3 regions of the Aneurinibacillus uraniidurans genome follow, and region 2 is predicted to be linked to each of the others. Evidence: riboswitches for the same ligand, from Rfam matches in the RefSeq annotation. Region 2 holds a riboswitch; each other region holds the start of a gene.
The links. Region 2 has a riboswitch for S-adenosylmethionine ahead of PO771_RS17925 (trans-sulfuration enzyme family protein). Riboswitches for the same ligand answer to the same signal wherever they lie in the genome.
Positions count from the first base shown of each region.

Region 1: it holds a riboswitch for S-adenosylmethionine, as region 2 does, so the genes downstream of both, PO771_RS16315 (2,3-diketo-5-methylthiopentyl-1-phosphate enolase) here and PO771_RS17925 (trans-sulfuration enzyme family protein) in region 2, are expected to answer to the same signal.
Region 3: it holds a riboswitch for S-adenosylmethionine, as region 2 does, so the genes downstream of both, PO771_RS16005 (MetQ/NlpA family ABC transporter substrate-binding protein) here and PO771_RS17925 (trans-sulfuration enzyme family protein) in region 2, are expected to answer to the same signal.

Region 1 is NZ_CP116902.1:3,262,459-3,270,707, reverse strand. Features, by position in the region: gene PO771_RS16345 (DUF6442 family protein) at 1-138, opposite strand, end outside; gene PO771_RS16340 (helix-turn-helix transcriptional regulator) at 150-344, opposite strand; gene PO771_RS16335 (multicopper oxidase family protein) at 578-2,089, shown strand; gene PO771_RS16330 (1,2-dihydroxy-3-keto-5-methylthiopentene dioxygenase) at 2,170-2,703, opposite strand; gene PO771_RS16325 (methylthioribulose 1-phosphate dehydratase) at 2,735-3,382, opposite strand; gene PO771_RS16320 (MtnX-like HAD-IB family phosphatase) at 3,379-4,056, opposite strand; gene PO771_RS16315 (2,3-diketo-5-methylthiopentyl-1-phosphate enolase) at 4,058-5,251, opposite strand; SAM riboswitch class I at 5,343-5,465, opposite strand; gene PO771_RS16310 (FUSC family protein) at 5,533-6,600, opposite strand; gene PO771_RS16305 (glutamate synthase-related protein) at 6,776-8,249, opposite strand, start outside.
Region 2 is NZ_CP116902.1:3,579,342-3,587,590, forward strand. Features, by position in the region: gene PO771_RS17910 (substrate-binding domain-containing protein) at 1-612, shown strand, start outside; gene PO771_RS17915 (YbaK/EbsC family protein) at 681-1,151, opposite strand; gene PO771_RS17920 (trans-sulfuration enzyme family protein) at 1,197-2,390, opposite strand; gene PO771_RS17925 (trans-sulfuration enzyme family protein) at 2,371-3,519, opposite strand; SAM riboswitch class I at 3,609-3,735, opposite strand; gene PO771_RS17930 (hypothetical protein) at 3,886-4,077, shown strand; gene PO771_RS17935 (class F sortase) at 4,143-4,664, shown strand; gene PO771_RS17940 (amino acid permease) at 4,924-6,330, shown strand; gene PO771_RS17945 (HD-GYP domain-containing protein) at 6,481-7,545, shown strand; gene PO771_RS17950 (TPM domain-containing protein) at 7,675-8,249, opposite strand, start outside.
Region 3 is NZ_CP116902.1:3,206,517-3,214,765, reverse strand. Features, by position in the region: gene PO771_RS16020 (amidase domain-containing protein) at 1-300, shown strand, start outside; gene trmL (tRNA (uridine(34)/cytosine(34)/5-carboxymethylaminomethyluridine(34)-2'-O)-methyltransferase TrmL) at 377-841, shown strand; gene PO771_RS16010 (HAD family hydrolase) at 866-1,603, shown strand; SAM riboswitch class I at 1,676-1,789, shown strand; gene PO771_RS16005 (MetQ/NlpA family ABC transporter substrate-binding protein) at 1,881-2,699, shown strand; gene PO771_RS16000 (DUF3967 domain-containing protein) at 2,765-2,938, opposite strand; gene PO771_RS15995 (antibiotic biosynthesis monooxygenase family protein) at 3,072-3,380, shown strand; gene PO771_RS15990 (PrkA family serine protein kinase) at 3,562-5,460, shown strand; gene yhbH (sporulation protein YhbH) at 5,482-6,633, shown strand; partial or broken gene PO771_RS15980 (SpoVR family protein) at 6,630-7,445, shown strand; gene PO771_RS15975 (hypothetical protein) at 7,588-7,845, shown strand; gene PO771_RS15970 (retropepsin-like aspartic protease) at 7,821-8,225, shown strand.

The DNA of each region.
Region 1 (8,249 bases), 320 kb from region 2:
GATGAAAATACTGAGAGCGAAAATGCCATACGGATTTATTGTTTGTTTCATAAGATATGTATAAATAATATGGCCACAAACGGCAATGACGGATAGCCAAAGCACAGTAATAATGAGCTTTTTTTGTGCAGTAGTCATTAGGTTGCTCCTTATCTTTCTGGAATAAATAAATCATCGACTGTCACGGCGAGTGTATGAGCCAATTCAAAAGCTAGTTTTAGCGTCGGGTCATACTTATTGTTTTCAATTGCGTTAATGGTTTGGCGAGAGACGCTGCAAAGTCGCGCTAACTCATCTTGTGAGATTCCTTTTGCTTTGCGAAGTTCACGAATGTGGTTCTCCATTGTTCACCACCCTTATGTAAAAAACTTTTTACATTCCCATTATAGAAGTAAACGATAAATAATGTCAAAAACTTTTTACAAAAATCTAAATGGTCAAGAACACACTTTGTTTTAGGATATGAAGAACATAGAAGAAAGTAGCCTGGAAACAGTGTTCACAGGATTATAACTTGACCTATTCTAGCCAATTCCATAGAATGACGAGTATATATGGTCTGGGGGGTATAGGTAAAATGAAACGATTCAGCAGCACAACACGCATGTGGCTAGGCGCTGCTTTATGTGCTGTCCTGATTGCTGTCGGTGGATACTGGATGTACATGTACACAGCCAAGTCCGGTGGAATGCCAGAAGAAGGCATGGACATGTCGGGTACACACGCGTCAGCACATTCAGAGAGTGGAGAGCATGAAGGGATGGAGCACGTTACACCGTGTACAGAATTTGTGCCGGATACCGTGAAGCGTCCGATAAAAGAATTTACACTGGTCGCGCAGACAAAGACCATTCAGCTTGCTTCCGGTGAAAAAGTAGAAGTGATGACGTACAATGGCACAGTTCCTGGACCGGAGTTACGTGTACAGGTGGGGGATCGTGTTCGCGTTCATCTGAAAAATGAAATGAAAGAATCAACAGCGATTCACTGGCATGGTGTAGAACTTCCATGCTCTCAGGATGGGGTAGCAGGCATTACACAGGATGCAGTGAAGCAAGGAGAGAGTTACACATACGAGTTTGTCGCGCAACGTGCCGGAACATTCTGGTATCATTCGCATCAGTATAGTGCTGAACAGGCAAAAAAAGGGTTGGCAGGCAAGTTAATCATCGAGCCAAAAGAAAGGAAATATGACCGTGATTATGCGGTCATGCTGCTAAAGCTTTTAGATACGTACTACATGGTAGATGGAAAAGAAAAAGTTCAGACATTTGCGGCGAAGCCAGGTGAAATGGTTCGTGTTCGTCTCATCAATGCCGATAATTTCACACATAACATGACAGTCGTTGGTGCTCCGTATCAGCTTCTTTCCATTGATGGGTTCGACTTGAATGAACCAACCAAAATTGAAAATAAGCTGGTTGCCATTGGTGCAGGCCAGCGAATGGACTTCTTGTTTCGCATGCCAGCTAGTGGGTCTGTACAAGTCGTAAGCGGAGATACGGAAGAGAAAGCGCGGCAGTTGCTGCGCATGAATTTTGGTAGTGGTGAGGGAAATGCAGGACCTCCTGCGGAGAAGATTGCCTCATACCCGGTGGTTGATATTTATGCATATGGAAAACCAAAAGCCGATGCGCTCTCCACAATCAAGCCCACCCGCTCGTATGATATGACGCTAGGAGATGCGATCGTAAAAGATGAGAACGGCAATCCGAAGCTTGTGTATACAATCAACGGGAAGGCGGGTATGGACATTCCGCATCTGATGGTGAGAAAAGGCGATGTAGTTAAAATGACATTCCGCAATCCGAGTAAGCTTGACCATCCGATGCATCTACATGGCCATGCATTCAAAGTATTAACCCGGAACGGGAAGCCAATCAGCGGAAGCCCGTTGTATATGGATAATATCCTCGTACGTCCGGGTGAAACGTATGAAATTATGCTCAAAGCGGAAAATCCAGGTCTATGGATGTTGCACTGCCACAACCTGCCGCATGCCACATACGGCATGAGTACGATGATGAACTATGAAGGGGTCAGTACTCCATATCGTGTCGGCGGAAAATCGGGTAACTTCCCGGATTAAGATGAGAATTCTATTGAGGAAATGAAAACAGGAGGGCTCTTCGTAAAGAAGAATCCTCCTGTTTTTTTGTTGTACAAATGTTATGCTTGAGTGCTCGGCTCCTCATAGATCGCTTCCCAGCCTGCTGGTGTAACGAAAATTCGGATACATTTGATTTTACGGTCGTCGCATAGCGTGAACCAGTGACGTGCATAGGCTGGAACCGAAATCAGATCGCCTGGCTCCATGACAACATCGAAGTAGCGACCATCCGTAGCTTTCAGTGTAAAGATGCCGTGCCCATCCACGCAGAAGCGTACTTCGTCGTCTGTATGATGATGCTCGGCTTTAAATTTATCGAGGAGGGCATCAAGGTTCGGAGTAGCATCAGAAAGCACGATAATGTCTTCGGTTTGATAGCCACGGCGTGCGCTCAGTTCAGCGATTTCTGGGCGGAATGATTCGATGATTTGTTGTTTTTGTTCATCAGTGAGCGTGTAGTTTTCTTTCAGTTCACCAGTTAGACGCTCCACACCCCAATTTTCATAAATAACATCTTGTGTTTGCAGATACTGAGCAACTTCGTGTCCTTTTACGATTTGCTCCTGTGTATCACGGAATGTAATGTATGCCATCGTTACTACCCCCTGTATAAAAGTAATAGGATTATGCCTGTACGGCTAAGTGGCGCACTTGCAGCCACTGAAGATGATACGAGAACAAAAATTCAAATGATTCAAGGTGACGTTTTGCTTCGAAGTCATTGCCGCCCCAGGCATAAATGCCATGGTTGCGAATTAAGACTCCAGGGATGCGTGGATCGAGAACATTTTCCACAGCATTCGCAAGTTTTGGGATATCCGCATAGTTTTCGACGATCGGGATGCGAATCTCGGCACCTTCTTCCCAAATTCCGAGACCTTTGATCAGCTCCTGATCACGCAAGGTTACATAGCCGACATCGCCGTATAGCTCAGAGATGAGATTGTTTGCAATCGTATGAACATGGAATACAGCTCCTGCTTTCGGAATGTTACGATAGATTGCGGTATGAATTTGTGTTTCAGCCGACGGTTTAAGCGACGTCGTTTCGTACGGCTTGTTTTCAGCATCGACGACAAGGTAATCATTTGGCGTCGAGAGGGTTTTATCCTTTCCGCTGGCTGTTACGGCAACTAGCAGGGGAGAAGAGCTGATTTTGACTGATAGATTGCCACTTGTACCGGGGAACCAGCCTCGGGCGGCGAAGGTAAGTTTGGCCTGATCCAACTGTTGAAATGCAAGTTGGCGGGCTTCATGTGTGAATGTGCTCATGATGCTCCCTCCGTTTTTACGTGAAGTCGTTTCAGTGCGTCGATACAGTCATAAAAATCAGCAAAGCGGTCGTATGCAATACCAAGCTCTTCGCACTTTTCTTCCAGATACGCACGAGCGATCACCGCATCAGCAATTTTTGCCCCTTCTAGGTCGGTAATGCTGTCTCCGATCACGACTTTGAAATAGTCATCGCTACGATAGCTGCGATTCACAGTTGTTTTACACATGCCGCAGTCCACATCACAGTGCTCATCACATGTATATGGATAGATGATGTTAACATATTCGCCTGTGAAGTCTGCCTTATTGCAATAAATTTTCGGAATACGATCTGCATACGGAGCAAGAATCGGTTCAATGAAGAAGTCGATGCCGTTGCTTGTCACAAGCAGTTCGATTTCATGCGTATGACAGAAGTCGACGAATTCTCCGAAACCAGGTCGAACGACGGCGCGCTGTAATACGAAGTCAGTCATCTCCTGACGCTTCTCACTGGAGATCAGAGCGAAAAGCGCATGGACGCCAGCACGCAGACTTTGTTTTTTAGCAAACATATCATCTACGATACTTTTCCATTCTGGCGGAGCGAATTCAGCCATGATATCAATAATGTTGTCTTTCTCAGTAATCGTGCCGTCAAAGTCGCAAAAGATCACAATTTTTTTACTCATGTTATGCGCCACCCCACTTATCGAGCGCAACTGCAAGCGGAGCGTTATTTGCAGCTGCTTCTCGCAATGTCTGCCCATTTACGACTGCGTCGATGGCAGCACGGAACGCTCGACCACCGTCAGCCGCTCCATTCGGATGACCATGTACACCGCCGCCTGCATTAATGATGACATCTGTGCCGAAATCTTCATATAGTTGCGGCACAAGACCCGGGTGAATGCCAGCAGATGGAACCGGGAAGGCCGGAGCACCTGCGCTTTGTTTAGTCCGGGCGTGGTCAGCGATAGCCAGTGCTTCTTCACGTTCGAGTGCTACCGAGCCATACGGAGATGGATATAGAATGAAGTCTGCACCTGCAAGACGGTTTAGCTTACCAAGCAGGAGCGGAGAGGCGATGCCGTAGTCCGCTGCTTGATAGAAAGCACCTGCAAGTGATGGATGCGCCATCAGCGGCACGGTAATATCCGGGTCAGCAGCAAGACGATGCAAAATTTCGAAGCCATATGGCAGCACATTCAGCAGCAGGCAGTTTGCTCCGTTCTCAATCGCATATTTGGCACGGTCAACAATTTCATGTACTGGACCAGTCAGATTGGCTGCGTACAGCACAGGGCGTCCAGCCTGTTCGATGATTCGGTTATAAGCAGCCAGACGTTCTTTTAGCGGAGCGCGATCATCAACAAAAAAGATTTCGTCGTCTTTGACAAGATCCACTCCACCTTCAATTTGCGCGGCGAACTGTGTTTCCAGGTCTTCAAGCGGTAGGCCGAGACATGATTTAAAGATGCTCATCAGAAGTGGACGATCGTACACACCAAGTTTCTCTCGGATGCCTGTAATGCCGAATTTTGGTCCAGGAAATTGAGCAAGCAGGGAAGGTGGGAATTCAATATCGAGCAGTTTGATTTTTCCATCCATCGACAGTTTGCCGAACACGGTTGTGAGCAGAGCCGGAATATCGGCTGTAATGTTGCCAGCCGGATAATTGATCGCAATTGTTCCTTGCTGGATGCCATTTACTTCGCGCTCAATCTGAACATCCGCTACACTTCCAAGATAGGGTGCGAGCAGTTCCTGGCGGGCAAGTGGGAGATCAGTCCAGCTGCCGACCGTCATACCGACCGCGATGCCCTGTGCTTTTTTATATAAATCTTTACCTTCTGTCTGATACGTTACCGTAATGAATTCACTCATAGTTTATAACCAGCCTTTCTCACGGAATGGTATACAAAAAACGCCCTCCTTCAGAAAGAAAGAGGGCGCTAACATACAAAATAAGGCGTCAATCTTATCTTTCAGAATGAACTCATTCTGTAGGAATTAGCACCTTTCCTTTTCACCAAGAATGGTGAGCTGGCAGGTTGCCGGGCGTCATAGGGCCAGTCCCTCAGCCTTCTCGCGATAAGCGTTTTCGTACGATTTGAAATTATATTTCAAATTCTAAGTGGTAAAGAATAATGTGTCAACTATCTTTTTTAATTTTCTTCCCCGGTATGTGTGTGATACGCGTATACAAGCTTGTTTAAATGTTCGAGTTGATTGGCATACTCGAGCATCTCGGATACGACCGGGAACAAATGGAGCCAGTGTCCGTCATCTTCTTCCTCAGGTGTATGTTTAACTTTTGGATAGAGGGACATGAATTCATGCAGGAGACGTTGGTTTTCTTCATAAATGGGCTCTGGCATCTGACCGGTATCACGCGGCTTGAGTACTCCCTCATACAGCATGAGAATGTCCTGGTGATACGTAGTTAATTCTTCAATCTGTTTCTGGATGAGTGGGAACAAATGATGATCCGTCTCGAAGGAAGAATAAATATGCCGTTCAAAGGTGCGAAGCATATCCATTTCCTTATAGAGTACGACCAGCATCTGTCGGAATATGACCAGTTTTTTGCTGCTAGAATATGTAACTTTGCGGAAGCGAGTTACTTCTTCTGTGTATAAGTCATATAGTGTTTCTACGCTTTTAAATCCTGTTTTAATCTTGATTTTTTCCGTCCGGAACGCTTTTTCTTCCATTTCATTATGGATCAGTGTTCGCATAAGCAAGGAGAATTTCTCACTTAGTTTTGTTACCTCGTCAAGCAGGCGCTTCTCATAGCGAGGTGGCAAGAATACGGCATTCACGAGTGCCGCAGAGAAAATCCCGATGACAGTTAGAGAAAAACGGTTCCAGGCAAACATCAAATCGTTGCCTGTCTGTGTCTCCATAACAGATACAACCGTTACGATACTAAGAACAAGACTCTCTTCGAGTTTTAAGCGTAAATTAATCAGAATGACGATCATGACGACGACACCGACAATGATCGGTTCTGACCCTAGATAATACGCAGCAGCCACACCGAGCACAGCTCCGATTGCATTTGCTTCTAACTGTTCACGTAATTGCTTCCAGGTGCGGTACAGTGTCGGCTGAATACTGAGCGTAGCAGCAATTGCAGCAAGGGCTGGTGGCTTTAGTTCGAACCAGTTGCAGACGAACAGAGCGACGATGAGGGCAATGGCTGTTTTGATAATACGGGCTCCGACTCGCATAGATCCTCCCTATATAGTTGTCTAATAATGTATAGTACCACGAAATATGGATAGAAGTAAGGAGTTTATTTAGATGAAAAAACAAAGGCAACCGCTCCTGGGAGAGAGCGGCTGCCGGTAAAGGTGGTAACTCACACTGCAAGTTGGGAGCTGTGCAGGTGAAAAGGAAACACAATTATTCAGTAGCAATCGATGGATCAGCCTGTTCTTTCACTGGCGTCAGCATCATAAAGTGCTCGCTTGCATTTGCAAGCAGGCGTGCGATGTCTGCTGCTTTTTCTGGCTGTCCGCTTGCTTCAAGCTCTGCGATATATTCGCCAAGCAAGTAAGCTACGTCTTCTTGGCCTTTTGCATTCAGCGGCTGGATCGTTACTTTAGCCGCTTTAGCCAGACGACGTTTAATGGCTGCTTCGTCGAGGCCTAATTCTGGCTGGATGCGAAGGTATACAGTACCGCCAGTCATACCAGAGCACATCCATGGACCTGGATCACCCATTACGAGTGCGCGGCCATTGGTCATATATTCAAACGCAAAACCTTTGATATTGGCGCGTGCGCCAATACCGCCAGCTGCATCATTTAATGGTTGTTTTAATTCTCCACCGATAATGACATCGGCTCCAGAGAGACGAATGCAGGCGCGTGCATCTGCGTTACCCTGTACAATGTACAAACCTTTTTGTGCGCCATAGCAGAAGCTTTTGCCCACGGAGCCGTTGATGAATTCGCCGCGTGTATTTGGTGATTTCATAATCGCCACACGTCCACCGAATCCAGTTTTACCGACGCCATCTTGTGCACCGCCCTGTACGCGGATGGATACACCTTCTGCATTGAAAGCTGCGAGACCATTGCCTGGTACACAGCCATTTGCAAATGTGAGCGAGACTTCCGGCAGATTTACATAGCTGCCATCCAGGTATGGTTTGACACGGGCACCGGAATAACGGCTTCCGAGCACACGCTGATCACTTAATACGTTTGTGAACGTCTCGTTGATCGGTGCATTTGGTGAGGCGTAGCTGTCCTCTTCTTCGATAATTTCACCATTCGGCGCAACGAGTACACGAGCTTCAATTGGTTCAGCAGGAGCGAATGGAGCGCTTGTCAGCATAGCGGACAGGTCCATCTGCGCCAGACCATGAGTTTGTACCAGCATATCTGCACGACCAACCATATCCTGTACACGGTCGAAGCCAAGTTCAGCTGTAATCGCACAAAGTTCTTCACCAATTGATGTAAATAGGCGTTTCAGATTTCCGACTGCTACGTCAAATACACGCGGTACGAATCGACGCAGGCCGTGCTCTTGCGCTTCTTCTACGGACTCGATCTGTGTTGCGATCCCGACATGACAAGTATCGAGGTGACAACCGCGGCATGTTGTACAGCCAACAGCCAGCATAGCCAGTGTACCGAAGCCAACGCGGTTGGCACCGAGTAAGATCAGTTTTGCTACATCGTGTGCACCTTTCACACCGCCATCTGCCCACAGTTCTACTTGATCGCGTAATCCGGCTTCGATCAGAGCAGTATGTGCTGCTTTTACGCCGATCTCAACCGGCAGACCTACGTGTTGAATGGCGTGGACACGGGCTGCCCCGGTACCACCATCGAATCCGCTGAGTGTGATGTAGTCTGCACCTGCT
Region 2 (8,249 bases):
TATACCGGAAGCTTAAATGGCCTGATGGCGATGTACCGGGGAGAAGCTCATATCGTGAGCACTCATCTGTGGGATGGGGATACAGGCGAATACAACATTCCATATGTACGCAAGATTCTGGTCAGCCACCACTATACTGTTGTCAATCTTGTATCCCGTCAGGCGGGCCTGTATGTACAAAAAGGGAATCCAAAAAAAATAACTGGGTGGAGTGATCTGGAGCGCGGCGACATCTCGATTGTCAATCGCGAGAAAGGCTCAGGAGCACGTGTTCTTCTTGATGAGCAGCTGCGTCTGCATCGCATTGCGTCATCTGATGTACACGGCTATCAAAATGAGGAGTCCAGCCATTTAGGAGTTGCCGGGGCAGTCGCCAGCGGATGCGCGGATACGGGAGTGGGCATTGAAAAAGTAGCGTATGTGGTCGGCGTGGACTTTATCCCTCTCATTCAAGAGCGGTATGATCTGGTGATACTCAAAACACCGAACAATACGATGCTGCTAGACAATTTGCTTCGGACACTACAAAGTCCCGCTTTTCAGAACGAAATCACAGCAATCGGGGGATATGATCTGACCCATACCGGTAAAATATTGTATGAAAACGAGTAAAAAGAAACCGTTCAATTCTTCTAACAAACAAGGTCGTAACCTGCTACACAGTTACGACCTTGCATTTTCTATTCTTCTTTAGCTAATTTCACTGTACTTCCCTGGGTAATCTGCACGAGTTTTTGCGGAGAAATAGGCAAAAGCGATTCTGGAATGCCCGCTGCTGTATAAACCACGTCAAAACGATGTAATAATTCATCAATATAAATCGGGATCTCCTGTTGTAAGGCAAACGGACAAACAGCACCCGGCTTAAAACCCGTCACCTCTTCTACTTCCTCAGCAGAGGCCATTTTTTGCTTTTTTCCACCAATAAGTGATTTTACCTTTTTGGAGTCGATTCGAATATCACCTGATGCTACAAATAAACCATACGCATCGTCATTCGTTCGAAATAAAATGGACTTGGCAATTTGGCCAATCTCTACTCCTAAAACGCGGGCAGCCTCTTCCGACGTATGCATTTTCTCCTCATATACAATCGGCTCAATAGCAGCATCATGCTTTTTAAGAAATTCTCGTACTCGCTCAATAGCCATACGACAATACCTCCCCTGTCTCTGTATCATTTCGACATGTCCATTTTACCTAAGGGAGGGTGAATTTGATAGAGAAAGCGCCTGAGTAAAATCAGCCTGCAAATCTGCCGCTTCTTCCAGCCCGACCGAAAGGCGGACAAGCTTACCTGTAATCCCGATCGCACGACGCACTTCTTCCGGAATGCTTGCATGTGACATGCGAATCGGATGCGTCAAAATACTCTCCACTGCTCCGAGACTCACCGCAAGTGCCGGGATTTTCGTCCGTTCCAGAAACGATTCCGCCTCTTCCTCTGTACGGAATTCAAACGAAACAATCCCGCCAAACCCAGATGCCTGCCGCGTCGCTAACTCATGATCCGGATGATCAGCAAGCCCCGGATAATACACCCGTTCAATTTGCGGCTGTTCCGAAAGCCAGCGAGCTAGCGCAAGCGCTGTCGCCTGGTGCTGGTCAAGCCGGATTTTTAACGTCTTCAATCCGCGAAGTAAGAGCCATGAATCCTGCGGGCCAAGAATGGCACCGAACGAATTCTGCACAAAATATATCTCCTCCGCCAGATCTTCCGCAGCTACAACCACAAGACCACCCACCACATCACTGTGCCCCCCAATGTATTTGGTCGCACTATGCACCACAATATCCGCTCCAAGCGCAAGCGGCTTCTGCAAATACGGGGTCATAAACGTGTTATCCACTACCGTTAGAATCCCATACTGCCTGGCAATTGCCGATACAGCAGCAATATCGGTAATTTTCATCAGTGGATTGGACGGTGTTTCAATAAAAATCATTCGTGTCTCTGGCGTGATTGAAGCCGCCACTGCCTCCAGGTCCGTCATATCAACGAACTGCGGCTCAATGCCAAAGCGTGGAAACAACCGAGTCAGCACCCGATACGTACCGCCATAAATATCACGGGAGATCAGCACCTTATCCCCCTGATTCAACAAACAAAATACAGAGGAGATTGCCGCCATCCCGGATGCGAACGCGAACCCTGCATACCCACCTTCCAGCTGCGCAATCGTATTCTCCAATGCTTTGCGAGTCGGGTTGCCGGATCGGGAATAATCAAACGCTCCCTCTCCCGCTAGTGCCCGTTGATCAAATGTCGAAACCTGGTACACCGGAACGTTTACCGCACCATACGGCTCCGCAATTCCTGTCTGAGCATGGATGAGCCGTGTGCCAAACGACGAATTTTCATCATAAGCGTCAACAGTATGAGTAAGCATGAAGGACCTCCTTTATATCCGCGAGAATATCGTCTACATTTTCAATACCGACCGACAGACGAAGCAAGCGGTCTGAGATACCAAGCTGCTTTCTTGTCTCTTCGGGAATGTCTGCATGTGTCTGACGTGCTGGAAATGTAATTAGACTCTCTACACCACCGAGGCTTTCGGCAAATGTGACAAGCTTCAGATTTTCCAGCAAGTATGAAACAAGTTCCTCTTCCTTCACTGTAAACGACAGCATGCCGCCTGCACCGGATGCCTGCTTCCGGTTCACTTCATACCCCTCATGATTTTCAAGCCCCGGATAATACACGGCCTCGATCTGCGGTTGTTTACAAAGCCACTCGGCAATCACCTGTGCATTATACTGCTGCCGCTCCATGCGCAGCGCCAGCGTTTTCAATCCGCGCAGCAACAGCCATGAATCCTGCGGACCAAGAATGGCTCCTATCGCATTCTGAATGAATCTAATTCGCTCACCTAACTTCTCATCCTTCGTCACGACCAGACCAGCAATCACATCATTATGTCCACCAAGATATTTAGAAGCGCTGTGAATGACAATGTCTGCACCAAGCTCAAGCGGTTTCTGTAAATACGGCGTCATAAATGTATTGTCTACAATCGTTAACAACCCGTGTGCCTTCGCCAGCGCGACTACACAGGGAATATCACTTATTTTCATCAATGGATTGGTTGGGGTTTCAATAAAAATCCCTTTTGTGTCTGACTGAATAGCTGCCTCAACCTCTTTCAGGTTACTCGTATCAACAAAGCTCGCCTGCACCCCATACACATTCAGCACTTCTCGAAGCACACGATACGTACCCCCGTACAAATCTTCCGTTACGATCAAATGATCACCCGGCGCAAACAGATGTAGCACAGCCGTTACCGCTGCCATACCGGAAGCAAACGCCGAAGCAACTGCCCCCTTCTCCAATCTGGCCGCTGCATCCTCCAGAACAGTTCGGGTCGGATTGGCCGTTCGGGAATAATCATATCCTGTGCTCTCCCCAAGCTTTGGATGAGCAAATGTCGCCACCTGATAAATCGGTGGGCTAACCGCCCCTGTCTGCGGATCTCTTCCGATACCTGCTCGCACTAACTCTGTTTCAATATGCATGTTCCTGCTCCCCTCTATAATAAAGTCCACAAAAAAACACCCTTCACAGATGGAAGGGTGTTGGATGCAGCGGTCCGCTCGTCTGCTACCTCTCATCTGTTAGAACACGTATGTTCTACAGGAATTAGCACCGTTCACACAATTGTCTATACAGACCATTCATGTGATGGTTGCCGGGCATCATCGGGCCAGTCCCTCCGCCTCTCTGGATAAGAGAATTCAATTTTTTCAATTATCAGCAATCATAAATCAAAAATGTTCATTTGTAAACCGCATTTTCATGGGTAACATTAACAAAATAGATTTTCACCATCAGGGAAGCTTAATAGGTGTAACGCACATTACAAATTTATTGAGGTGACATTCATGAAAAAGGTAATCGCATTTACATTAGCAGCATGTGTTGCCGGTTTTACGCTCCCAGCCTTCGCCGCTACTCCTGATACAACGCACAAAGCAAAACATCACCATCACCATAAAAAGGTGCATGCTAAGCATCATGGAAAAATGCATATTAAGGGACTGCCTAAGACAGGCTATGGCGGCGCAAGCGAATAAACAAAAAAAAGGGGGGCTTCCCCCTTTTTTGTACTGTGCACTATTAATTCAGAGGGGAAAATAACATGAGAATCCTAACCTGTCTTCTCTTGATCGCTATTTTTTTCTTTCCTTGCTCAACGATTGACGCCCATACTTCAAAAGCATTTGTACCCGTTCGTATCGAAATACCTCAGATTAAACTTAAAGCTGCTGTAGAACCTGTCTCCGTACTGGCAAATGGACAAATGGGGGTCCCACCTTCCTTTGAAAAAGTAGGCATTCTCACGCCTTGGACAAAGCCAGGTGAACCAGGCAATGCTGTGATTGCGGGACACTTCGACCACTATACAGGACCGGCTATATTTTATCGCCTAAGGGAATTAAAACGTGGTGATAAAATTTTTTTATACAACAGGAAAAATGACAAGCTTGTTTTTACTGTTAAAAATGTAGAATCATTTATGACCAAAAAAGCACCTTTAGAAAGAATATTCGGGCCCTCATCCAACGCTCAATTAAATTTAATTACTTGTAGTGGTAAATTTAATAAAAAAACACGTGAACATACCCAACGTCTTGTTGTGTTTGCTGAAATTTCCCCGTAACTTCTCCACTCCTTTTGTAACCAATATAAATAATCATCCGAACCTGGCCCTGAGCCGGGATTTTTTTATGGGATATTTTCACACAAAATCAGCATTGATTCATTTTTGCATTAAAATTTATGCACAAATGAATTGTATTTTCGACAAAAGTCCCTATTTTTCTATTATTTTTAACATTTATTTATTGGCATGACCCTTGCATATTACACATAATACAGACACAGTTTTGTAAAAAGTATAAACAAATAGGAGGATGGATATGGAGAAAACACAACAAGCTCAACTTCAAAAGCAGCTTAAGACAAGACATATTACGATGATCTCCATCGGGGGCATTATTGGTGCCGGTCTTTTCGTTGGTAGTGGTGCTGTTCTTAACTCAACAGGTCCTGGTGCAGTTCTTTCTTATGCTGTTGCCGGTTTGCTTGTAGTACTGCTTATGCGCATGCTTGGAGAAATGGCGCTCGTAAACCCGGACAGTGGTTCATTCGCCACATACGCACGACTGGCAATCGGACCGTGGGCTGGCTATACAATCGGATGGCTGTACTGGTTCTTCTGGGTTATTACCATCGCAATTGAAGCAACCGCGGGTGGCGCAATCGTACACGGCTGGTTCCCAGCTATACCGATCTGGGCCTGGAGTCTAATTCTCACATTCTTGCTAACGCTTACAAATATTTTTTCTGTTAAATCATTTGGTGAATTCGAATACTGGTTCTCCATGATTAAAGTTGTTGCTATCATCGCATTCATGGGCATTGGCCTTACCATTATTCTTGGTTTTTTCCCAGGCGTTCACTCTCCTGGTATGTCGAACTTCACAGGACACGGCGGCTTCATGCCACTTGGAACTAGTTCGATCTTTGTTGGGATCGTAACGGTTGTCTTCTCATACTTCGGAGCTGAAATCGCTGCCATCGCGGCAGGCGAGTCCGAAAACCCTGAAAAAGCCGTTGTCGTTGCAATTAAAAGCGTTGTCTGGCGTGTTCTATTATTCTATATCGGTTCTGTTACCATCCTTGCGTTCCTGCTTCCGTGGGACTCAACTGAATTGCTGAAAAGCCCATACGTAACGATGCTCGATATGGTAGGAATTAAGGCGGGCGCTCAAATCATGAACGTCGTTGTTCTAACATCTGTACTATCCTGCCTGAACTCAGCACTGTATTCGAACTCACGTATGCTGTACGCTCTGGCGAAACGTGGAGATGCTCCACGTGCACTCCTTAAATTGAACAAGCATGGTGTTCCGGTTCTTGCTGTATTTGCCAGCACAGTCGCTGCCTACATCTGTGCGATCTTCAGTTTTGTGTCACCAGGCAAGCTGTTCCTGTTCCTTGTAAACTCATCAGGTGCGATTGCGCTGCTTGTATACTTAGCTATTGCAATCTCTCAGCTTCGTCTACGCCGCCAAACAGAACGTGAAAATCCAGAAAAACTGAAAATGAAAATGTGGATGTTCCCATATCTGACTTACGTGGTAATTGTCGCTGTTGTCGGCATTCTCATTTCCATGGCCTTCATCGAATCTGTACGTTCACAGCTGTACCTGACTTTATTGCTTGCAGCATTTGTAGTACTTTCTTATTTTATCACCGGCAAGAAACATTCAGCCCCGGAACCAGCCCTGATCGATGGGGTAGATCCGGCTCAAGATAAATAATCCTTCCAATCCAGAGGACAAGCTCCTCTGGATTTTTTATTGCCTTATTATCATCATAAATTCACAGTTAATACATATCCATTTTTATTCATTTATAGTAAAATATATACAAGATAGATATATAAGGTGTGAGGGAGGGGATTCATAACTATGATTCGCAAAAAATTATCCTATTCACTAAAAAATGAGGTACTAGCCGAAAATGTGTACACAAATAACGATAAAATATTACTAGAAAAAGGAAAAAGACTCACCACATCGGATATCATTCGGCTCATCAACCTAGATATTGATAGCATTTATGTTGAAGAAGAACAAAAAAACATTGCCATTGAGGTCGTCAGTCAAGTTCGTACGCTTTGGAGCCAGGAAGATAAAGCTTTTACAGAGATGTACGTTCAAAACCTCGATCAAATTAAAAATTTGTTTACAGAAATAGCAGAAAACAAAGACATCTCCTTACAGTCTTATTTAAATGGGTATTCGAACATGTTAGAATCGGTGCTTGAGCATACCTCGGTACTGCACACTCTCCATAAAATAAAGGGTCACGATGATTACACCTATCGACATAGTTTGAACGTAAGCCTATTGTGTGGTGTGATTGGAAAATTACTCAATCTATCACTCGAAGAAATTTGGACACTTGGTCAATGCGGACTGCTGCATGATGTCGGTAAGATCAAAATCCCAGTGAATATTTTGCAAAAAAAGGCTCGTTTGACAAATGAAGAGTTCAAGCAAATGAAGCAGCATAGCTTATTGGGCTATAAAATTTTATGCAATATCGAAGGAATCGAACGGCACCTTCGTGAGGTTGCCCATTATCATCACGAACGCCTCGATGGATCTGGATATCCCGAAGGACGGAGAGGCGATGAAATTCCTTTCTATGCTCAAATCGTTGCTGTTGCTGATACATACGATGCGCTCTGTTCTGATCGATACTACAATCGGCGGATTTCCCCGTATCAGGCCGTTCGAGAATTATTGGAATCTTCGTTCAAAAACCAACTAAACGCAAATATTGTAGTTCCATTTGTACAATTTATGCTCTCTGGTTATGCGGGGTATTCCGTTGTGTTAACGGATAAAACGTGCGGCAAGGTTGTATTTATTCCTCCAGATGAACCGGATCGCCCACTAATTCAAACTGATACAGGATACGTAGATTTACGTCAACGAAGGAACCTGGAGATTGCTGAAATCATATAACTCTCCCTACACATTTGTTATAATTTGTAAAAATATTGCATTTATATTATCAATTACATCACGATTTGCCCAGAAATAAGAAGAGGGTATTCCAACATTACTTTTGGAATACCCTCTTCTTATTTCTTATTACCATCCACGCCCGGCACCTCCACCTCCGGATGAGCCTCCTCGTCCACCAGCGCTTCCACCACCTCCGCCCCCGCGTCCACGAAACATTGACAACAGGCCATACGTAATCGCACCGCCAAAATATTTGAAATCAAGAAACAGCAGCATCGCTACGCCAATCCCAATGACAAGCTTGATTCCCCAGGGCAAACTACTCCACCACGATAACTCCTGTACTTGTCTCTGCTCACTCGGTTCATTTGGCATTGGCTTTGCACCATCGACGCCATACTCTGCTGCGATTTCATTTGCCAGCACCTTATAGGTGGTAAGAATCGCAATATCCATCTGATTGTTTTTCAAATATGGAATGGCATACGTATCAAGAATGCGCCCGACTTTTCCATCTGGAAGCGTTCCTTCCAATCCATACCCAACTTCTACTCGAATTTTCCGGTCCTGTGTGGCGAGAAACAACAGCACCCCGTTATTTTTCTTCGGATCTCCCAGGCCAAACTTACGAAAGGCCGCTGTTGCATATTCTTCAGGCGCAGCTCCATGCGTTGTCGGTACAGTTAGAACAGCGAGCTGAG
Region 3 (8,249 bases), 370 kb from region 2:
GCTGTGTGGAGTTATAGCTGGACTGTGGCTAACATCTTCCGCTGGATGCTTGAGCGTGGCAGCCCAATTTACACCGAGAAAAAAGAGTCGCCGTATGAGCTTACCATCGGCGATATTATTTGCTATGATTTTGAAGGGAATGGACGATGGGATCATTCGACTATTATTGTCGCGAAAGATTTTTTTGGGAACCCGCTTGTGAATGCACATACGGTAAATAGCCGCATGCGATACTGGGATTATACAGATTCAACGGCATATACGAAGAATATCAAATATTCATTCTACCATATTTTGTAGCTGATCAGGCCGCTTTGTGCGGCCGTTTTGCTTCAGGACAGAATATGGTATTATTACAGATGAGGTGACAGACGACATGGCGTTTAATATCGTGTTGCACGAGCCGCTTATTCCAGCCAATACAGGGAATATCGCGCGTACGTGCGCCGCAACGAAAACCCGGCTGCATCTGATTAAACCGCTTGGGTTCTCGACAGATGACCGCTATTTAAAGCGGGCTGGACTCGATTACTGGTATGCGGTTGATTTGACCTATTATGAGTCGTTTGACGACTTTATGGACAAGAATCCAGATTGCCGCCTGTTTTTTATCGAAACGAACGGAGCTATATACCATTCCGCAGCTGAATATCGGGATGGTGATTTTTTTGTGTTTGGGAAGGAGACGACCGGGATTCCAGTCGACATTATGGAGAAGTACCCCGGCCAGATTATCCGTATTCCGATGAGCGATGCGACGCGTTCGCTCAATTTGTCTAACACGGCAGCTGTGATTTTGTACGAAGCGCTGCGCCAGATCGGATATCCCGGTATGAGTTAATACCAGCTAAAAGGAGGAGTGGCGATGACGGAGCCGCGTGCAATTTTATTTGATTTAGATGGGACACTGCTGACGATGGATACGGAAGCGTTCGTAAAGCGATACATAGAACGTCTCGGAGCCTATACGGCGCATATTATCGAGCCGCAAAAGCTTGGCGCATCACTTTGGGAAGCGACAAAGCATGTCATGCAAGACGATGATGGCACGAAAACGAATGCTGAAGTATTCCAACAGAAGTTTCTTGATCTGACTGGATTGGCGTATGATACGGTGTGGCCAGTATTCGATCAGTTTTATGCGGATGAGTTTCCGGTATTGCAGGAAGACTGCGGCCCGCATCCATATGCCGCAAAAGTGGTGGAAGAAGCGAAGCGGCAGGGGTATCATGTTGTTGTCGCTACGAATCCGGTATTTCCAGGTGTTTCAATTATTGAACGCCTGCGCTGGGCAGGATTTGCTGCGGAAGATTTCGTGCATGTGACGGTATTTGAAGAGGCTCATTACTGCAAGCCAAATCCGAATTACTTCCGGGAGATCAGTGAATCTATCGGCATTCCACCTGAACGCTGTATTATGATCGGGAATGATATGCAGCAGGATATGGTCGCAGAAGAAGTTGGAATGCAAACTTTTTTGGTGGAAGATTATAAAATCGATCGTGGTGTACCACAGCACCGCGTTACAGCGTCAGGAATGATGAAACAGCTGTATGATATGCTTGTAAGCCAGCAGGGACCTTTCATAAAAAAGTCTGAATAATATTTTATTGAAAAAATATTTGACAAACGTTTTAAAGGGAAGTAATATAATTTTCAGTAATTAAATAAAACTCGCTTATCGAGAGCGGCGGAGGGACTGGCCCAATGAAGCCCGGCAGCGGATTTTCTTGCTTATAAGAAAATTTTGTGCCAAATCCAGCAGGATGAAATTCCTGGCAGATAAGAGATGATGAGGTTGCTAGTACCAACTCCCTCTCGGTTTTCTGCCGGCGAGGGAGTTTTTTGTACGATCAAAAAAAGAAAAGGGGTTTTTGCACATGAAGAAGTGGATTGTAATGGCAATTCTTGCGCTGGTTGTAGGCCTGCTCGCAGCATGCGGCGGTGGAGGTAACCAGCAAAAAGCAGAAACAAAGAAGATTATTGTAGGGGCAAGTGCAGTTCCGCATGCCGAGATTTTGAAAAGCGTGCAGGACAAGCTGAAAGCACAAGGCGTGGATATGGAAATCCGCGTATTTAACGACTATGTACTTCCGAATAAAGCGCTTGAAGACAAGCAAATTGATGCAAACTATTTCCAGACAACACCTTACCTCGATGATTTTAACAAAAAGCATGGTACACACATTAAAGCGTTAGACGGTATTCACCTTGAGCCGATGGGCTTATACCCTGGTAAAGAAACAGCGAAGCAACCGAAAAAAGGCGCTGTGATCGCAATTCCGAATGATGTATCCAACGGTGCACGCGCATTAAAACTGATTGAAGCACAAGGTTGGTTTAAGCTGAAAGCTGGCAAGCCACTCAACGAGCTGACACAAAAGGATATTGTAGAAAATCCGAACAACATTCAGATTAAAGAAATGGAAGCTTCTATGCTGCCGCGTGCGGTTGGTGAAGTTGATTACGCTGTAATTAATGGTAACTATGCAATGGAAGGCGGCCTAACGCCAGACAAAGCGATCGCAATGGAGAAGAAAGATTCTGAAGCAGCGAAAACATTCGCAAACATCATCGCAGTTAAAGAAGGCGATGAGAACCGTGACGAGATCAAAAAGCTGATCGCAGTGCTGAAATCCGAGGATACGAAGAAATTCATCCAAGAGAAATACAAAGGCTCCGTTATCCCGGTATTTTAATACCACACAAAAAAACGCACAGAGCATACCGTTCCATACCGGAACACCTGCTCTTGTGCGTTTTTTTATACTCGACGAAAAAGGCGGCGCCAGAAGGACGGCTGCTCTGCGGAGGCAAGAAGCATACGGGTTTCCTGTTTTTCACGCATCATTTGTGTAATGCGTTCATCACGCTCCCGAATGGTTCGTTCCAGATGGTCTTGCTCCTGTTTGCTGGATTCAGACGATTCAGCGTTCATACATACGCCTCCTTATTAAAAATAATTATCTTTATTTTACCAACTTATAAAGTGGTTTTGCACCCCTGAATTGGAATCTGTCTTCCTGATTTGGTATAGTGAAGGCGAAGTCATTTTACAGGAGGTGCTTTCTATGTATGTAGTAATGAATGTCCTGCAAGTCCCCAAAGCAATGCAAGGTCGGATGACTGAGATGTTTGGCAAGAGCGCGGAGCGAATGAAAGAAGTTCCAGGCTGTCTGGAATTCCAATTCCTTGGTAGCCTGGATATGGACAAGCAGATTGTGTATACGAAGTGGGATAGTGAACAATCATTCCGCGCTTGGACTGAGAGTGACTCCTTCCGCCGTGCACATGCGCATTCGAATGAAAATAATCCAGCGACAGGTTCACAGCTTGAAATTTATGAAGTGCTGCATGGAGCCGTATACGATAATAAATAAAAGTATGAAGAAGTCACAGGTCAACTCGCCTGTGGCTTTTTTGTTTGGACAGACAAATAACGAATGCTTGAGCCGATGCCTGTTTTTCTTAGCATGTCAGTAATGGTCACGGAATAGGATAGTAAAAACTCACCCCCCAAGACATACGTATTCTGAACGAGGAAAAGGAGAGGAGTGCCCAATGGATATCCTAAGACGGATCGCAGACTATCGCGCCCGTGAAGAACAACTGATGTGGGAAGGCACGTTCGCCGAGTATTTGGAAATCGTACGCAAAAATCCTCATGTGGCTCAAACTGCACACTCCCGGGTGTATAACATGGTTAAACATGCCGGGATTGAACATAACGAAGATGGAAGCAGAACATACAACTTTTTCAGTAAAGAGATTTATGGTTTAGATCGCGCAATCGAAAAGCTGGTAGAGGAGTATTTCCACTCGGCGGCTATGCGTCTTGATGTACGAAAGCGGATTCTGCTTCTGATGGGGCCGGTTAGTGGCGGAAAATCAACGCTTGTGACGATGTTAAAGCGCGGGTTGGAACAGTTTTCACGTACAGAGGAAGGGGCAGTGTATGCGATTAAGGGATGTCCGATGCAGGAAGATCCCCTGCACCTGGTTCCGCATGACTTGCGCCCGGATATTGAAAAAGAGCTCGGAATCAAAATAGAAGGCAATCTGTCCCCGTATAACCAGATGCGCCTCGAGACAGAATACGGCGGCCGGTTGGAGGATATGCCGATTGAACGTATTTTGTTCTCGGAGGCAAAACGCAAGGGGATTGGAACATTTAGTCCGTCTGATCCAAAATCCCAGGATATCGCGGATTTAACCGGAAGCATTGACTTTTCAACGATTACGAAATACGGTTCGGAGTCCGATCCGCGTGCGTATCGTTTTGATGGAGAGTTGAACAAGGCAAACCGCGGCTTGATGGAGTTCCAGGAAATGCTGAAGTGTGATGAGAAATTCCTCTGGAACTTACTTTCTCTGACACAGGAAGGCAACTTCAAAGCTGGTCGCTTCGCCCTTATTTCGGCAGATGAATTGATTGTGGCTCATACGAATGAATCGGAGTACAAAACGTTCATCTCTAATAAGAAAAACGAGGCATTACAGTCCCGGATTATCGTCATGCGTGTACCGTATAACTTGCGTGTATCAGATGAAGAGAAAATTTACGATAAGCTTATTAAGCAGAGCGATCTTGGTCATGTACACATCGCACCGCATGCGCTCCGAGCTGCAGCCATCTTCTCCATTATGACTCGTCTAAAAGATTCTAAAAAGCAGGGAGTCGATTTGTTGAAGAAGCTCCGTCTTTATGACGGAGGGGCCGTTGAAGGATTTAAAGAATCGGATATTAAAGAGCTGCAGAACGAATTTATTGATGAAGGAATGAGCGGGATCGATCCGCGTTATGTGATCAACCGTATCTCCAGTGCGCTTATTCGTCGCGATACAGAATGCATCAATGCGCTGGATATTTTACGGGCACTTAAGGACGGTCTCGACCAGACTGCCACAGTATCGAAGGAAGAGAAAGAACGATATTTAACGTTTATTAACATCGCCCGCAAAGAGTATGATGAGCTAGCGAAGAAGGAAGTGCAGAAAGCGTTCGTCTACTCATATGAAGAGTCCGCAAAAACGCTCATGGATAACTATCTTGACAATGTGGAGTCGTACTGCAATAAGTCAAAAGTGCGTGACCCGATTACGGGTGAGGAAATGGAAGCAGACGAAAAACTGATGCGTTCGATTGAGGAACAGATTGGCATTTCTGAAAATGCGAAAAAAGCGTTCCGCGAAGAGATTCTCATTCGTATCTCGGCCTATGCTCGCAAAGGTAAGCGTTTTGATTACAACAGTCATGAGCGCCTGCGTGAAGCGATTGAGAAGAAGCTGTTCGCTGATCTGAAAGATGTCGTGAAGATTACAACCTCAAGCAAAACCCCGGATGAAATGCAGCTGAAAAAAGTAAACGAAGTGACCGCCCGTCTTATCGATGGACACGGATACTGCCCGATCTGCGCGAATGAATTACTGCGCTATGTTGGCAGCCTCCTGAATCGATAGGCAGGTCAGGGGGGATTCACGGTGAAACATGAGCCATCATTTATCATTTCACGGGAGGACTGGTCGCTGCACCGCAAAGGGCATCAGGACCAGATGCGACATCAGCAAAAAGTGAAAGATGCAATCCGCAAAAACCTCCCCGATCTTGTGAGTGAAGAAAGTATTATTATGTCGAACGGGCGGGATATGGTTAAAATCCCGATCCGCTCGCTCGACGAGTATCGTATTCGCTACAACTACAATAAGAGCCAGCACGTCGGCCAGGGGGACGGGGAATCAAAGGTAGGCGATGTGGTGGCGCGGGATGGGGACCCAAAACAGGGGCCGGGCAAAGGGCAAGGAGCGGGTGATCAGGCAGGCGAAGATTATTATGAAGCAGAAATCTCGGTTGAAGAGCTGCAGGAGATGCTGTTTGCTGAGATGGAGCTGCCGAATCTTGAGCAGAAAGATCAGGATGAGATTATCGTGACGGATATACGGTTTAACGACATTCGTAAAAAAGGTCTTATGGGCAATATTGATAAGAAGCGGACATTGCTTGAGGCGCTCAGGCGGAATGGGCTGGCAGGTCGCGAGGGGATTCAAGATATTTTAAATGATGATTTGCGATTTAAGACGTGGGAGGAAGTTGTCGAACCGCATTCGAATGCGGTGATTATTGCGATGATGGATACGTCTGGTTCGATGGGACAGATGGAAAAGTATGTCGCGCGCAGTTTCTTTTTCTGGATGCTGCGCTTTTTGCGCACAAAGTATGAAAAAGTGGAGATTGTGTTTATCGCCCATCATACGGAGGCGAAGGAAGTGACGGAGGAGGCGTTTTTCTCTAAGGGAGAGAGCGGCGGGACGATTTGTTCGTCTGCGTACCGTAAGGCGCTGGAAATTATTGATGAACGCTATCCACCGTCGAGGTATAATATTTATCCGTTTCATTTTTCGGATGGGGATAATTTGACGTCGGATAATGACCGCTGTGTGAAGCTGGTGCGGGAATTGATGGAGAAGTGCAATATATTTGGATACGGCGAGGTTAATCAATACAATCGACACTCTACATTAATGTCAGCTTACAAGCACATTAAAGATCCGAAGTTCAAATACTCAATTGTTCGGGAGAAGGGTGAGGTGTATAAGGCGCTGACTGGATTTTTCGGAAAGGAGAGTGCGGGATGACGGAAGAAGAGATGAAGCAATTGGAGCGAGCTGTTGATGAGATTACGGAGATTGCACAAGGATTCGGTCTTGATTTTTATCCGATGCGCTATGAGGTATGCCCAGCAGATATTATTTATACATTCGGCGCGTATGGGATGCCGACCCGCTTCTCGCACTGGAGCTTCGGAAAATCGTTTCACCGGATGAAACTACAGTATGATCTCGGATTAAGCAAGATTTATGAGCTGGTGATTAATTCAAATCCGTGCTACGCATTTCTATTGGACGGCAATAGTTTGATTCAGAATAAGCTCATCGTGGCGCATGTGCTGGCGCATTGTGATTTCTTTAAGAACAATGTTCGGTTTAGTCGAACGAATCGTGATATGGTAGAGAGCATGTCGGCTACGGCTGAGCGGTTGCGTCAGTATGAGATTCGATATGGGCAGGAAACGGTGGAGGATTTTCTGGATGCGATTCTTGGGATTCAGGAGCATATTGATCCGAGTTTGCTGCATCGGCATTTTACGTGGGCGGACAATAGGGAGGACCTGCCGGAGTTTACGTCCAGAATAGCACGACCGTATGATGATCTGTGGGAGATTGATGAGGAGGAGCGGAAAAAGCGGGAAGCAGCGGATGAGGAACGGAAGCATCATGCGAAACGTTTTCCTCCGGAGCCAGAGAAGGATTTGTTGTTGTTTATTGAGGAGTTCAGCCCAAGTCTGGAGCCGTGGCAGCGTGATGTACTTACGATCATGCGCGAAGAGATGCTGTATTTCTGGCCGCAGATCGAGACGAAGATCATGAACGAAGGCTGGGCTTCGTTTCGCAAAGGTGCTTAAAATTAAAATAAAAGCATGCGATGACATTAGTGTCAGGCGCATGCTTTTATTTTAAATCGGTGAGATATGGATGTCCAGATGTATGTGGTATAATCAGTAAAAAAGGATGCGGAAAGGATGGGATGTCGTGAAGTGGCAAGAAGTGAGACAGGCCTATCAGGACGAATGGGTTGTGTTTGAAGCGTTGAAAGCCCGTTCCGAGGATGATAAACGGATTGTGGATGATCTGGCTGTTATTGACCGCTACAAGGACTCAATGGATGCGCTACGACGCTATACAGCTCTCCATAAGGAGAACCCAGGACGGGAATATTATTTCTTCCATACATCCCGTGAGGACCTCGATATCAGGGAGAAGAAATGGACAGGGCTGCGCAGAATATGATCTCTATTACAATAAAGCATGACCTGCCGTTTGTTGAAGCAGTTGTTACGTTCCGTGGTCAAACGATAAAGTGTGAAAATGTTCTGCTGGATACGGGTTCGGCAGGAACGATATTTAATGTAGATAAGCTTATTGAAATCGGTGTGAAGCCTGAGCCGAATGATATGACACATACAATTTATGGAGTCGGCGGTGCAGAATTTGTATATTCCAAAACAATGGATGCGATCCAGATCGGGGATACGAAGCTTCAGAATTTCCAGGTTGAAATTGGAGCTATGGATTATGGACTTGAATTGGATGGTATCATTGGATTTGACTTTATGTGTGAACTTGGGCTTGTTATTAATACAAAGAATATGAAGATTTACTATGAATGAGTCTATGCATTTAGGCTGATCGCA